DNA from 2 places in the Streptomyces sp. RLB3-17 genome. Region 1 is predicted to be linked to the other one. Evidence: riboswitches for the same ligand, from Rfam matches in the RefSeq annotation. Region 1 holds a riboswitch; the other holds the start of a gene.
What was found. A riboswitch is a leader RNA that binds a small molecule or an ion and turns the genes downstream of it on or off. The one in region 1 is predicted to bind glycine.

Region 1 (5,860 bases):
ATGGGGAGTGCCCGGAGGTCTCCCTCCCACACGGAGAGTTCGACCCCGACGAACATGACCGGGTCGTCGCCCTCGATGCTGGCCAGACAGCGGCGGGCGGTCAGGACGACTCCCGTCGCCGCGAACTCGGCCGAGGCGGCGGCGAAGAAGTCCACCGGGTCGTCCTGCCAGTCGGGCTCGTAGAGTTTCACCCGGCCACCGCTCGTGGGCCCGTCCAGCGGGGTGCGCCCGGTCCGGCACAGCTCGGCGACCGCGAGGGGCGGCAGCGGCACACCGACCACCCCGTCCGGGTTGATCGCGATGCCGACCTGCGGGGGCAGCCCGCGGGCGAACTCGACCGCGGGCGCGATCGTGTACGCCAGATGGCCGCCGGCGACCTGGCGGAACTGCTCCTCGGAGCTGAAGACCGGCACGTACGCCTGGCCCTCGATCTCCAGGGTGGGCAGGTCGAGGGATCCCGCGTGCGGTCCGCCGCCGTTGGGCAGCGGCACCCAGACGAAGCTGCGGCCGAGGACCTCGACGATGCGGCCGCCGGCCGAGGGCACTCCGAGGGACGCGGAGAGCACCTCCTCCAGTTCGTTGCCCGGCCAGCCGCCGTGCGAGTGGGGGTGGGGGCCGGGTTGCGGGTACGCCGGTGCCGAGAAGTCCGGGAAGTCGGGGATGTCCATCTGTCTACCTGTCTACCGCCTGCGGTGAACCACTGTTCTGGTGTTCTGGCTGGAAAGGTTAGTGGGCCCATATGACTTCCCGACCGCTCTCGGCCACTCGCGGCCGTTTCTCAGTCACCGAAGCCGATCCGCCGCAGTACGTCCGCCGCGTCCCGGTCGAGGAGCACCGCCGAGCCGCAGCCCTCCGGCAGGTCGCCGCGCTCGACAGAGCGCAGCAGTCGGGCGACCGCGCCCCGGTGACGGGCGAACGCGTACCGCGACACGCCCCGGCCGCGCTCGCGCTGGCCCTCCAGCGCCGTGCCGGGCGTGACGTCGAGCAGCAGCAGGTGGAGGGTGCCGCCACGGCGCTGGGCCTCGCGGGCGAGCCAGCGGCGCACCCAGGCCTGCGTACCGCAGTCGTGCACGACGAGCCCGGCGCCGGAGCGCAGGGAGCGGCGCAGGCCCGCGTAGTGCGCGAGGCGGACGAGGGGCCGGTAGACGGCGTACGGCAGCCGGCCGCCCGTCCACTCGTCCCAGCGGTCCCGGGTGTCCTGGGAGTCGATGCGCGGGCCCTCGACGGCGCGGCGCATCAGGGTCGACTTGCCGCTGCCCGGCAACCCGGTGACCACGACGACGTCGGGCGCCGCGAAGTGCAGACCGTGCGGAGAGTGTCCCGCGCGCTCCCTGAGGTCCCGGACGACGGCTGTCGGCAGCGCTCCGCACGCCTCCCGGGTCCTGGCCGGGGCACCGGGCTGCTCGGGCAGCGCGAGGCCCGAGGTCGTGGCGTACGCCGTGGTCCTGTTCACCGTGATCGTCCTCCCCTTGGGTGTGGAGTCCCATCCCCGTCGAGTGTAAAGAGAAGGTAATGCGCGGTGTCTCTCGTTTCCGTACGCGGACTGCCACAGGCCGGTTACAGATGCGGACTGCCGTGATCGGACGGCGCGTGCGATGATGTGCCCGCCAACTGCATACCGGCCGCTTGAATCCGCGCGGGAGAGTTCCGGGGACCTTCGGGTACCCGGGCGCCGAAGGAGCAAGTCCCTCCCTTGAATCTCTCAGGCCCCGTTACCGCGCGGGCGAGGCACATCTGAAAAGCGGGCCGCTGTCCAGTGGCTCCACCCAAGGTGCAAGTCAGGACCTCCGTTCGCGGGGTCGTGATGAACCTCTCAGGTTCCGATGACAGATGGGGAGGAACGACCTCGCCGTCATGCCTTGGGAGCCCCACCGATGAGCAGTAACGCACCCCGTCTCACCGCGCTCGATGCCCTGCATCGCTCGCTCGGCGCGACGATGACCGACTTCGCGGGCTGGGACATGCCCCTGCGCTACGGCTCCGAGCGCGACGAGCACCTCGCCGTGCGCACCCGGGCCGGCCTCTTCGACCTGTCGCACATGGGCGAGATCACGGTCACCGGGCCGCAGGCCGCCGGCCTGCTCAACCACGCGCTGGTCGGCAACATCGCCTCCGTCGGCGTCGGCCGCGCCCGCTACACGATGATCTGCCGGGAGGACGGCGGCATCCTGGACGACCTGATCGTCTACCGACTGGCCGAGAACGAGTACATGGTCGTCGCGAACGCCTCCAACGCCCAGGTGGTGCTGGACGCGCTCGCCGAGCGTGCCGCCGGCTTCGACGCCCTCGTGCGCGACGACCGGGACGCGTACGCGCTGATCGCCGTGCAGGGCCCCGAGTCCCCCGGCATCCTCAAGTCGCTGACCGACGCCGACCTGGACGGGCTGAAGTACTACGCCGGTCTGCCGGGCACCGTCGCGGGCGTCCCGGCGCTGATCGCCCGCACGGGCTACACGGGCGAGGACGGCTTCGAGCTGTTCGTGGCCCCGTCCGACGCCGAGAAGCTGTGGCAGGCGCTGACGGACGCGGGCGCGCCCGTCGGGCTCGTCCCCTGCGGCCTCTCCTGCCGCGACACGCTGCGCCTGGAGGCGGGCATGCCGCTGTACGGGCACGAGCTGACCACCTCGCTCACCCCCTTCGACGCGGGGCTCGGGCGGGTCGTGAAGTTCGAGAAGGAGGGGGACTTCGTGGGACGTGCCGCGCTCCAGGAGGCCGCCTCCCGCGCCGAGGAGAACCCCCCGCGGGTACTCGTCGGGCTCGTCGCCGAGGGCCGTCGCGTGCCGCGCGCCGGGTACCCGGTCGTCGCCGACGGCAAGGTGATCGGCGAGGTCACCTCCGGCGCGCCCTCCCCCACGCTGGGCAAGCCGATCGCGATGGCGTACGTCGACGCCGCGCACGCCGCTCCGGGCACGGCCGGGGTCGGCGTGGACATCCGGGGCAGCCATGAGCCGTACGAGGTCGTGGCGCTGCCGTTCTACAAGCGCCAGAAGTAGCCTCGGGGCCGAAAGGGCCCCGTCCAGCGCGCCCACGTGACGCACGCCGCTGTGTCACGTCTCGTATCCCAAGACCACTCGGTCATCCCGTTCATCCGCACTCCCCCGCGTACAGGAGAATTCAGGCCATGAGCAACCCCCAGCAGCTGCGCTACAGCAAGGAGCACGAGTGGCTGTCGGTCGCCGAGGACGGCGTCTCGACGGTCGGCATCACCGAGTTCGCGGCCAACGCGCTCGGCGATGTCGTCTACGCCCAGCTTCCGGAGGTCGGTGACACGGTGACCGCGGGCGAGACCTGCGGCGAGCTGGAGTCGACCAAGTCGGTCAGCGACCTGTACGCGCCGGTCACCGGCGAGGTCGTGGAGGCCAACCAGGACGTGGTCGACGACCCGTCGCTGGTGAACTCCGCCCCCTTCGAGGGCGGCTGGCTGTTCAAGGTACGCGTCACGGACGAGCCGGCCGACCTGCTCTCCGCCGACGAGTACACCGAGTTCTCCGGCTCTTAAGGACTTCTGACTGATGTCGCTTCTGAACACCCCCCTGCACGAGCTGGACCCGGACGTCGCCGCCGCCGTCGACGCCGAGCTGCACCGCCAGCAGTCCACCCTGGAGATGATCGCCTCGGAGAACTTCGCTCCGGTCGCGGTCATGGAGGCCCAGGGCTCGGTCCTGACCAACAAGTACGCCGAGGGCTACCCGGGCCGCCGCTACTACGGCGGCTGCGAGCACGTCGACGTGGTCGAGCAGATCGCCATCGACCGCGTCAAGGCGCTCTTCGGCGCCGAGCACGCGAACGTGCAGCCCCACTCGGGCGCCCAGGCCAACGCGGCGGCGATGTTCGCGCTGCTGAAGCCGGGCGACACGATCATGGGTCTGAACCTCGCGCACGGCGGGCACCTCACCCACGGCATGAAGATCAACTTCTCCGGCAAGCTGTACAACGTGGTCGCGTACCACGTGAACGACGAGACCGGCCAGGTCGACATGGACGAGGTCGAGCGCCTCGCCAAGGAGTCCAGGCCGCAGCTGATCGTGGCGGGCTGGTCGGCCTACCCGCGTCAGCTGGACTTCGCCGCGTTCCGCCGGATCGCGGACGAGGTCGGCGCGTACCTGATGGTCGACATGGCGCACTTCGCGGGCCTCGTGGCCGCGGGCCTGCACCCGAACCCGGTGCCGCACGCCCACGTGGTCACGACCACGACCCACAAGACGCTGGGCGGCCCGCGCGGTGGCGTGATCCTGTCCACCGCCGAGCTGGCGAAGAAGATCAACTCCGCGGTCTTCCCCGGTCAGCAGGGCGGTCCGCTGGAGCACGTGATCGCCGCGAAGGCCGTCTCCTTCAAGGTCGCCGCCTCCGACGACTTCAAGGAGCGCCAGCAGCGCACGCTGGACGGCGCGCGGATCCTGGCCGAGCGCCTGGTCCAGGACGACGTCAAGGCCGTGGGCGTGGACGTCCTGTCCGGGGGCACGGACGTGCACCTGGTCCTGGTCGACCTGCGCAACTCCGAGCTGGACGGTCAGCAGGCCGAGGACCGTCTCCACGAGGTCGGCATCACGGTCAACCGCAACGCCATCCCGAACGACCCGCGCCCCCCGATGGTCACGTCCGGCCTGCGCATCGGCACGCCCGCCCTCGCCACCCGCGGCTTCCAGGCCGAGGACTTCACCGAGGTCGCGGACATCATCGCCGAGGCGCTGAAGCCCTCCTACGACGCGGAGTCCCTGAAGACCCGCGTGTCCGCCCTGGCCGACAAGCACCCGCTGTACCCCGGCCTGAAGTAGTACCGCCTGAAGCAGTACGACCTGAAGTAGTACAGAACCAGTTCCTGCGAAAGTTCACTTTCGTACAGAAATTCGCATGGAACGTACGATTCACCGGGACGCCGCGCACACTGGAACCGGAGGTGTGCGCGGCGCCCGCCCCCATGCACCACCCCCGTTGTGAGGAGTCCCCGTGGCCATCTCGGTCTTCGACCTGTTCTCGATCGGCATAGGCCCATCAAGCTCCCACACGGTGGGCCCGATGCGTGCGGCGCGCATGTTCGCCCGCCGGCTGCGCAACGAGGAGCTGCTGGACTCGGTGGTCTCCGTCCGGGCCGAGCTGTACGGCTCCCTGGGCGCGACCGGTCACGGCCACGGCACCCCCAAGGCGGTGCTGCTGGGCCTGGAGGGCGCGTCGCCGCGAACCGTGGACGTGGAGGGCGCCGACGACCGCGTGGAGCAGATCAAGTCGTCGGGCCGCCTCTCGCTCCTCGGCACGCACGAGATCTCCTTCTCCTTCGCCGACGACCTGGTCCTGCACCGCCGCAAGGCCCTGCCGTACCACGCGAACGGCATGACGGTCTTCGCGTACGACGCCTCCGGCGCGCTCATCCTGGAGAAGACGTACTACTCGGTCGGCGGCGGCTTCGTGGTCGACGAGGACGCGGTGGGCGAGGACCGCATCAAGCTCGACGACACGGTGCTCAAGTACCCGTTCCGCTCGGGCGACGAACTGCTGCGGCTGACGAAGGAAACCGGCCTGTCGATCTCCGCCCTGATGCTGGAGAACGAGCGGGCCTGGCGCACCGACGAGGAGATCCACGAGGGCCTGCTCGCCATCTGGCGTGTGATGCAGGCGTGCGTCTCCCGGGGCATGTCCCGCGAGGGCATCCTGCCGGGCGGGCTCAAGGTCCGCCGCCGCGCCGCCGTCTCGGCCCGCCAGCTGCGGGCGGAGGGCGACCCGCTGGCCCACGCGATGGAGTGGATCACGCTCTACGCCATGGCGGTGAACGAGGAGAACGCGGCGGGCGGCCGGGTGGTCACGGCCCCCACGAACGGCGCCGCGGGCATCATCCCGGCGGTCCTCCACTACTACATCAACTTCA
Region 2 (5,860 bases), 5.2 Mb from region 1:
TCGATCATCAGCGTGCCGGCCACCGGGAAGGACATCGTCGGCGCGTGGAAGCCGTAGTCGATGAGCCGCTTGGCGATGTCGTCGACACTGACGCCGGTCGCCTTGGTCAGCGGACGCAGATCGATGATGCACTCGTGCGCGACGAGCCCGCCGGGACCGGTGTAGAGCACCGGGAAGTGCGGCTCCAGGCGCTTGGCGATGTAGTTCGCGGACAGCACCGCCACCTGCGTGGCCCGCTTGAGTCCCTCGCCGCCCATGAGACGGACGTACGCCCAGGAGATGGGCAGTATGCCCGCCGAGCCCCAGGGAGCGGCGGAGATCGGTCCCACGCCGGTCTCGGGGCCGGCCGCGGGCTGCAGCGGGTGGTTCGGCAGGTACGGCGCCAGGTGCGCGCGTACGCCGACCGGGCCCACGCCCGGACCGCCGCCGCCGTGCGGGATGCAGAACGTCTTGTGCAGGTTCAGGTGGGAGACGTCACCGCCGAAGTGGCCCGGCTTGGCGAGGCCCACCAGCGCATTGAGGTTGGCGCCGTCGACGTACACCTGCCCGCCGGCCTCGTGCACCTGCGCGCAGATGTCGGCGACATGCTCCTCGAACACACCGTGCGTCGAGGGGTACGTGATCATCAGCACCGCGAGCTGGTCGCGGTGCTGCTCGATCTTCGCGCGCAGGTCCTCGACGTCGATCTCGCCGTCCTCGGCGGTCTTCACGACGACGACCTTCATGCCGGCCATCACGGCACTCGCGGCGTTCGTGCCGTGCGCGGAGGACGGGATCAGGCAGACCGTGCGCTGGTCATCGCCGTTGGCCCGGTGGTAGCCGCGGACGGCCAGCAGCCCGGCCAGCTCGCCCTGGGAGCCCGCGTTCGGCTGGAGCGACACCTTGTCGTACCCGGTGACCTCGGCGAGCCGCTCCTCCAGCTCCTGGATGAGGGTGAGATAGCCCTGCGCCTGCTCGGCGGGCACGAAGGGGTGCAGCTGGCCGAACTCGGGCCAGGTGACCGGCTCCATCTCGGTGGTCGCGTTGAGCTTCATGGTGCAGGAGCCCAGCGGGATCATGCCGCGGTCGAGCGCGTAGTCACGGTCGGACAGCTTGCGCAGGTAGCGCAGCATCGCGGTCTCGGAGCGGTACTGGTGGAAGACCGGGTGCGTGAGGTAGTCGTCGGTGCGCAGCAGCGCCGCGGGCAGCGTGTCCTCGGCGACGGCGTCCAGGGCCTCGATGTCACCGTCGACGCCGAACGCGGTCCAGACGGCGCCCACCTGCTTGCGGGCGGTGGTCTCGTCGCAGGCGATCGACACGTGGTCGGCGTCGACGAGGTGGAGGTTGACGCCTCCGTTGCGCGCGCCCGCCACGACCTCGGCGGCCCGGCCCGGCACCCGCGCGGTCAGCGTGTCGAAGTAGGCGCCGTGCACGACCTCGACCCCGCCGGCCGTCAGGCCCGCGGCGAGGATCGTGGCGTACCGGTGCGTACGCCGCGCGATGGTCCGCAGGCCCTCGGGGCCGTGGTAGACGGCGTACATGCCGGCCATCACCGCGAGCAACACCTGCGCCGTACAGATGTTGCTGGTCGCCTTCTCACGGCGGATGTGCTGCTCCCGCGTCTGCAGGGCGAGCCGGTACGCCTTGTGTCCGTCGGCGTCCACGGAGACGCCCACCAGCCGGCCGGGCAGGCTGCGCGCGAACGTCTCACGCACCGCCATGTATCCGGCGTGCGGACCGCCGAAGCCCATCGGCACGCCGAAGCGCTGGGTCGTACCGATCGCGATGTCGGCGCCGAGCTCACCGGGCGGGGCGAGCAGCGTGAGGGCGAGCAGGTCGGCGGCGACCGTGACGACCGCGCCGAGCTCGTGCGCCTGCTCGATGACGGGCTTCAGGTCGCGCACGGCACCGGAGGCGCCCGGGTACTGGATCAGTACACCGTTGATCTCACGCCCGGCGATCTCGGCCGGGATGCCCTCGCTCAGGTCGGCGACGACGATCTCGACGCCGGTCGGCTCCGCGCGGGTCTCGATGACGGCGACGGTCTGCGGCAGGGTGTCCGCGTCGACCAGGAAGAGGCCCTTCTTGTTCTTGCCCATGCGCCGGGACAGCGCCATCGCCTCGGCGGCGGCGGTGCCCTCGTCGAGCAGCGAGGCGCCGGAGGTGGGCAGCCCGGTCAGCTCGGCGACGACGGTCTGGAAGTTCAGCAGCGCTTCGAGCCGCCCCTGGGAGATCTCCGGCTGGTACGGCGTGTACGCGGTGTACCAGGCCGGGTTCTCCATGACGTTGCGCAGGATCACCGGCGGCGTGAACGTGCCGTAGTAGCCGAGGCCGATCATCGAGTCGAGCACCTGGTTGCGGTCCGCGAGGGAGCGCAGCTCGGCCAGTACCTCGGCCTCGGTGCGCGCGCCCGGCAGCTCCAGCGCCTCGGCGTTCTTGATGACGTCCGGCACAGCGGCGGCCGTCAGCTCGTCGAGCGAGCCGTACCCGACCTGCGCGAGCATCTTGGCCCGCGCCTCGGGGTCGGGCCCGATGTGGCGCTGCTCGAAGGGGATTCCCTGTTCGAGCTCGGAGAGCGGAATGCGATGGGCGGTCATTGCGGAGGCCTCCTGGTCTGACACGACCTTCGAGGGGCACCACGGCGCGGGTACCCCGACGGCCTCCCCCTCTGTCATCTCAACCTGAGAGCTTCACCGGCCCGCCCGCTCGCTGCGACCCGGCTTTCACCGTCGGTGAGGGCGGAGGCCTTCGACACCCGCCCTGCTTTCCAGAGTGACCTCGTCCGTGCGGTACGTGTGCCTGAGAGATTCCGGGGAGGATTTGCTCCTTCGGCGCCTCCGATGATGTCTGGAGGACTCTCCCGCACGGGGTCAGCAGCCGCTTGCCAGCCTACCAGCGAGGACAACGCACGAGCTTTCGAGTGGCCACCTTCACGAATGTGCTCTTTTGTAGTGCTTACGGATGAGTTGCTAGCGAGTGGAGGGACCGTGCAGACCGACATCGATCCGCGCAACCTGATCGGCCGCAAGGCGCTCGACCGCAACGGCGCCAAGATCGGCACGGTCGACGAGGTCTATCTCGACGACGCGACCGGCGTCCCGGAGTGGGCCGCCATACGGACAGGCCTGTTCAGCAGGGACGCCTTCGTCCCCCTGGAGCCCAGCGAAGTCGTCGAGGGCACGCTGCGTGTCCCCTTCGACCACGCCCTGATCAAGGACGCCCCCGACTTCGGCGTGGGCCGCCACCTCTCCCCCGAACAGGAACTCCAGCTCTACCACCACTACGGCCTGGACGTGACACCCCCGCCCCCGCCCCCGGACCGCGACTTCGGCCGCCTGGCAGGCACGGACGAGGGTTGACTTCTCTGGATGGGGCCCAGCCGACGCGCCCCTTCAGGGGCGCGGGGAACTGCGCGACCAGCCACACACCGCCCGCAGCGCAAAGCCGACTTCACCCCCCACGGCGATCGCACACGGCCCCCCTCACCAACGGCAACGGATCAGCCAACTCCAACGCCACATCATCCGTACGAAACGTCCGCACACGCCCCGGCTCGGAGTAAGGCGTCTCGAACCGCACGGTCACCCTCCCGAGCCCGCTCCCCTGCACCCATCCGTGCCCGTACTCCACATGCCGCACGTCATGCCCCGCAGGCCACCGCCGCTCGGCAGGCGGCGCCTGCTCGGCGGCCACTTCCTCCGCCCCCTGCTCGTCCGGATGCTCCAGCACCGCCGACTCCCCCGCGGCGGCCTCGGCCTCCGCCAGCGCCTGAGCCTGGGCCTGGGCGAACAGGTCCTCCTGCGTGTAGTCGGCGAGCCCCGAGACGCCGACCCCCAGCAACCGCACGCCCCCGGTCGTGTCCACCGCCTCCAGAAGCCGCGCGGCAGCCTCCCGTACGACGCCAGGGTCGTCCGTCGGCCCCCGCAGCGTCTCGGACCGGGTCAGTGTCGAGAAGTCGTACCTCCGCACCTTCAGCACGATGGTCCGCCCGGACAGCCCCGCATCCCGCAACCGCCGCACACACCGGTCGGCGAGCCGCTGCACCTCCAGGCCGACGCGCATCCGGTCGTGGATGTCCACGTCGTACGTGTCCTCCACCGACACGGACTTCGTCTCCCGCTCGGCCACCACGGGCCGCTCGTCGTGCGCCAGCGCCATCGCGTACAGCGCGTGCCCGTGTGCCTTCCCCACCAGCCGTACGAGTTCGTCCTCGCCCGCCTCGGCGATCTCGTCGACCGTGGTGATCCCGGCCCGGCGCAGATGGTCCCCGGTGGCGGGCCCGACGCCCGGCAGCGTCCGCACCGACATCGGCCCCAGCAGCGCGCGCTCCGTCCCGGGTTCTATGACCACGAGACCGTCGGGCTTCGCCTGCTCCGAAGCGATCTTGGCGAGCATCTTGGACGCGGCGAGCCCCACCGAACCCGTCAGCCCCGTGACGGCCCGGATGTCCGCGCGCAGCTTCGCCCCGGCCAGCCGCGCGGAAGCCTCGTCCCAGGCCGCCGCCCCCGCCTCCAGATCGACGAACGCCTCGTCCAGGCTCAGCGGCTCCACCAGCGGCGACAGCGCCCCCAGCAGCCCCATCACCTGCTCGCTGACCTCCCGGTAGAGCGTGAAGCGGGGCACGAGATACGCGGCGTTCGGCGCCAGCCGCCGTGCCTGGGCCATGGGCATCGCCGAGTGCACCCCGAAGACCCGTGCCTCGTACGAGGCGGTCGCGACGACTCCGCGAGGTCCGAGCCCGCCCACGACGACGGCCTTCCCGCGCAGGCTCGGCTTGGCTGCCTGCTCCGCCGAGGCGAAGAAGGCATCCATGTCGAGATGCAGGATCGTGGGCGCGGTTCTCACATGTCCGATGCTGCCCTACGCCACTGACAATGCCTCCGCGGACCTCAGACGGCCCGATTGCGCCGGCGCGCCAGCTCGTCCGTCGGGTTGTGCCCGACGAGCGTCTCGCCCGTGTCCACACGCTCCCCGTGCAACTGCGAGAGCGCGCTCTCGACGTCCCGCCACACCACGCCCACGGCGATCCCGAAGACGCCCTGACCGCCCTGCAACAGAGCGTGGACCTCGTCGGGCGAGGAGCATTCGTAGACGGTCGCGCCGTCGCTCATCAGCGTCATCCGCTCCAGGTCCCGGAAGCCGCGTTCCCTGAGGTGCTGGACCGTGGTGCGGATGTTCTGCAACGACACTCCCGTGTCGAGGAACCGCTTCACGATCTTCAGGACGACGACATCCCGGAAGCTGTAGAGCCGCTGGGTCCCCGACCCGTAGGCGGGCCGCACGCTCGGTTCGACCAGACCTGTCCTCGCCCAGTAGTCCAGCTGTCGGTAGGTGATGCCCGCGGCGGCACACGCCGTAGGACCGCGGTAGCCGATCTCCTCGGCAGCCGCCCCACCCTCACCGGACTCACCGGACACCGCTGTCGGCCGCTGCGGAACGTGATCGGCCGCGCTGCCGTGAAGCGGGTACGGGCCGCTCTCCCCCAGACTTCGTCCGGGGGCACCCCCAGCCGTACCGTCGCCGCTGCTTCTCACGCCGACCTCCGTCCTTGACCTGCCCTCTCGACGGTAGGCAGTCACCGGGGGTGCGTCAACGATCGCCACACTCGGCACGCCGAGTGATAATCACCCTAGGAGTGGTTTCCCGTGTCCCACCGCGGGGAAAGGCTAGCCGAATGCTCTCGGAGCGGGCCGCAGCGCGCCACACGGGCCACGGGCAATTGCCGCCCCGGCGACCTGCGATCCAGCGGCTTACTCGATCCTTCGGCCTGCCAGGGGTGGGCGCCACGGCCGACTCCCGAGCCCGGGCGTCCGACCGCCCACCCGCGGGCGATCGGTCCCCTCACTGGCTGTTGGTCCCGAAGTCCTCGGGCGAGATCTGG

Region 2: linked by a shared signal. The riboswitch ahead of gcvP (aminomethyl-transferring glycine dehydrogenase) and the one ahead of gcvT (glycine cleavage system aminomethyltransferase GcvT) in region 1 are both predicted to bind glycine.

What each region holds. Positions count from the first base shown of each region.
Region 1 covers NZ_CP041610.2:7,710,411-7,716,270, reverse strand. The annotation lists gene FNV62_RS34955 (enhanced serine sensitivity protein SseB) at 1-668, opposite strand, end outside; gene FNV62_RS34950 (AAA family ATPase) at 779-1,459, opposite strand; glycine riboswitch at 1,628-1,728, shown strand; gene gcvT (glycine cleavage system aminomethyltransferase GcvT) at 1,875-2,993, shown strand; gene gcvH (glycine cleavage system protein GcvH) at 3,122-3,499, shown strand; gene glyA (serine hydroxymethyltransferase) at 3,513-4,775, shown strand; gene FNV62_RS34930 (L-serine ammonia-lyase) at 4,948-5,860, shown strand, end outside.
Region 2 covers NZ_CP041610.2:2,524,598-2,530,457, forward strand. The annotation lists gene gcvP (aminomethyl-transferring glycine dehydrogenase) at 1-2,576, opposite strand, end outside; glycine riboswitch at 2,757-2,852, opposite strand; gene FNV62_RS11880 (PRC-barrel domain-containing protein) at 2,967-3,338, shown strand; gene FNV62_RS11885 (DNA polymerase IV) at 3,430-4,824, opposite strand; gene FNV62_RS11890 (MerR family transcriptional regulator) at 4,869-5,513, opposite strand; gene FNV62_RS11895 (bifunctional nuclease family protein) at 5,821-5,860, opposite strand, start outside.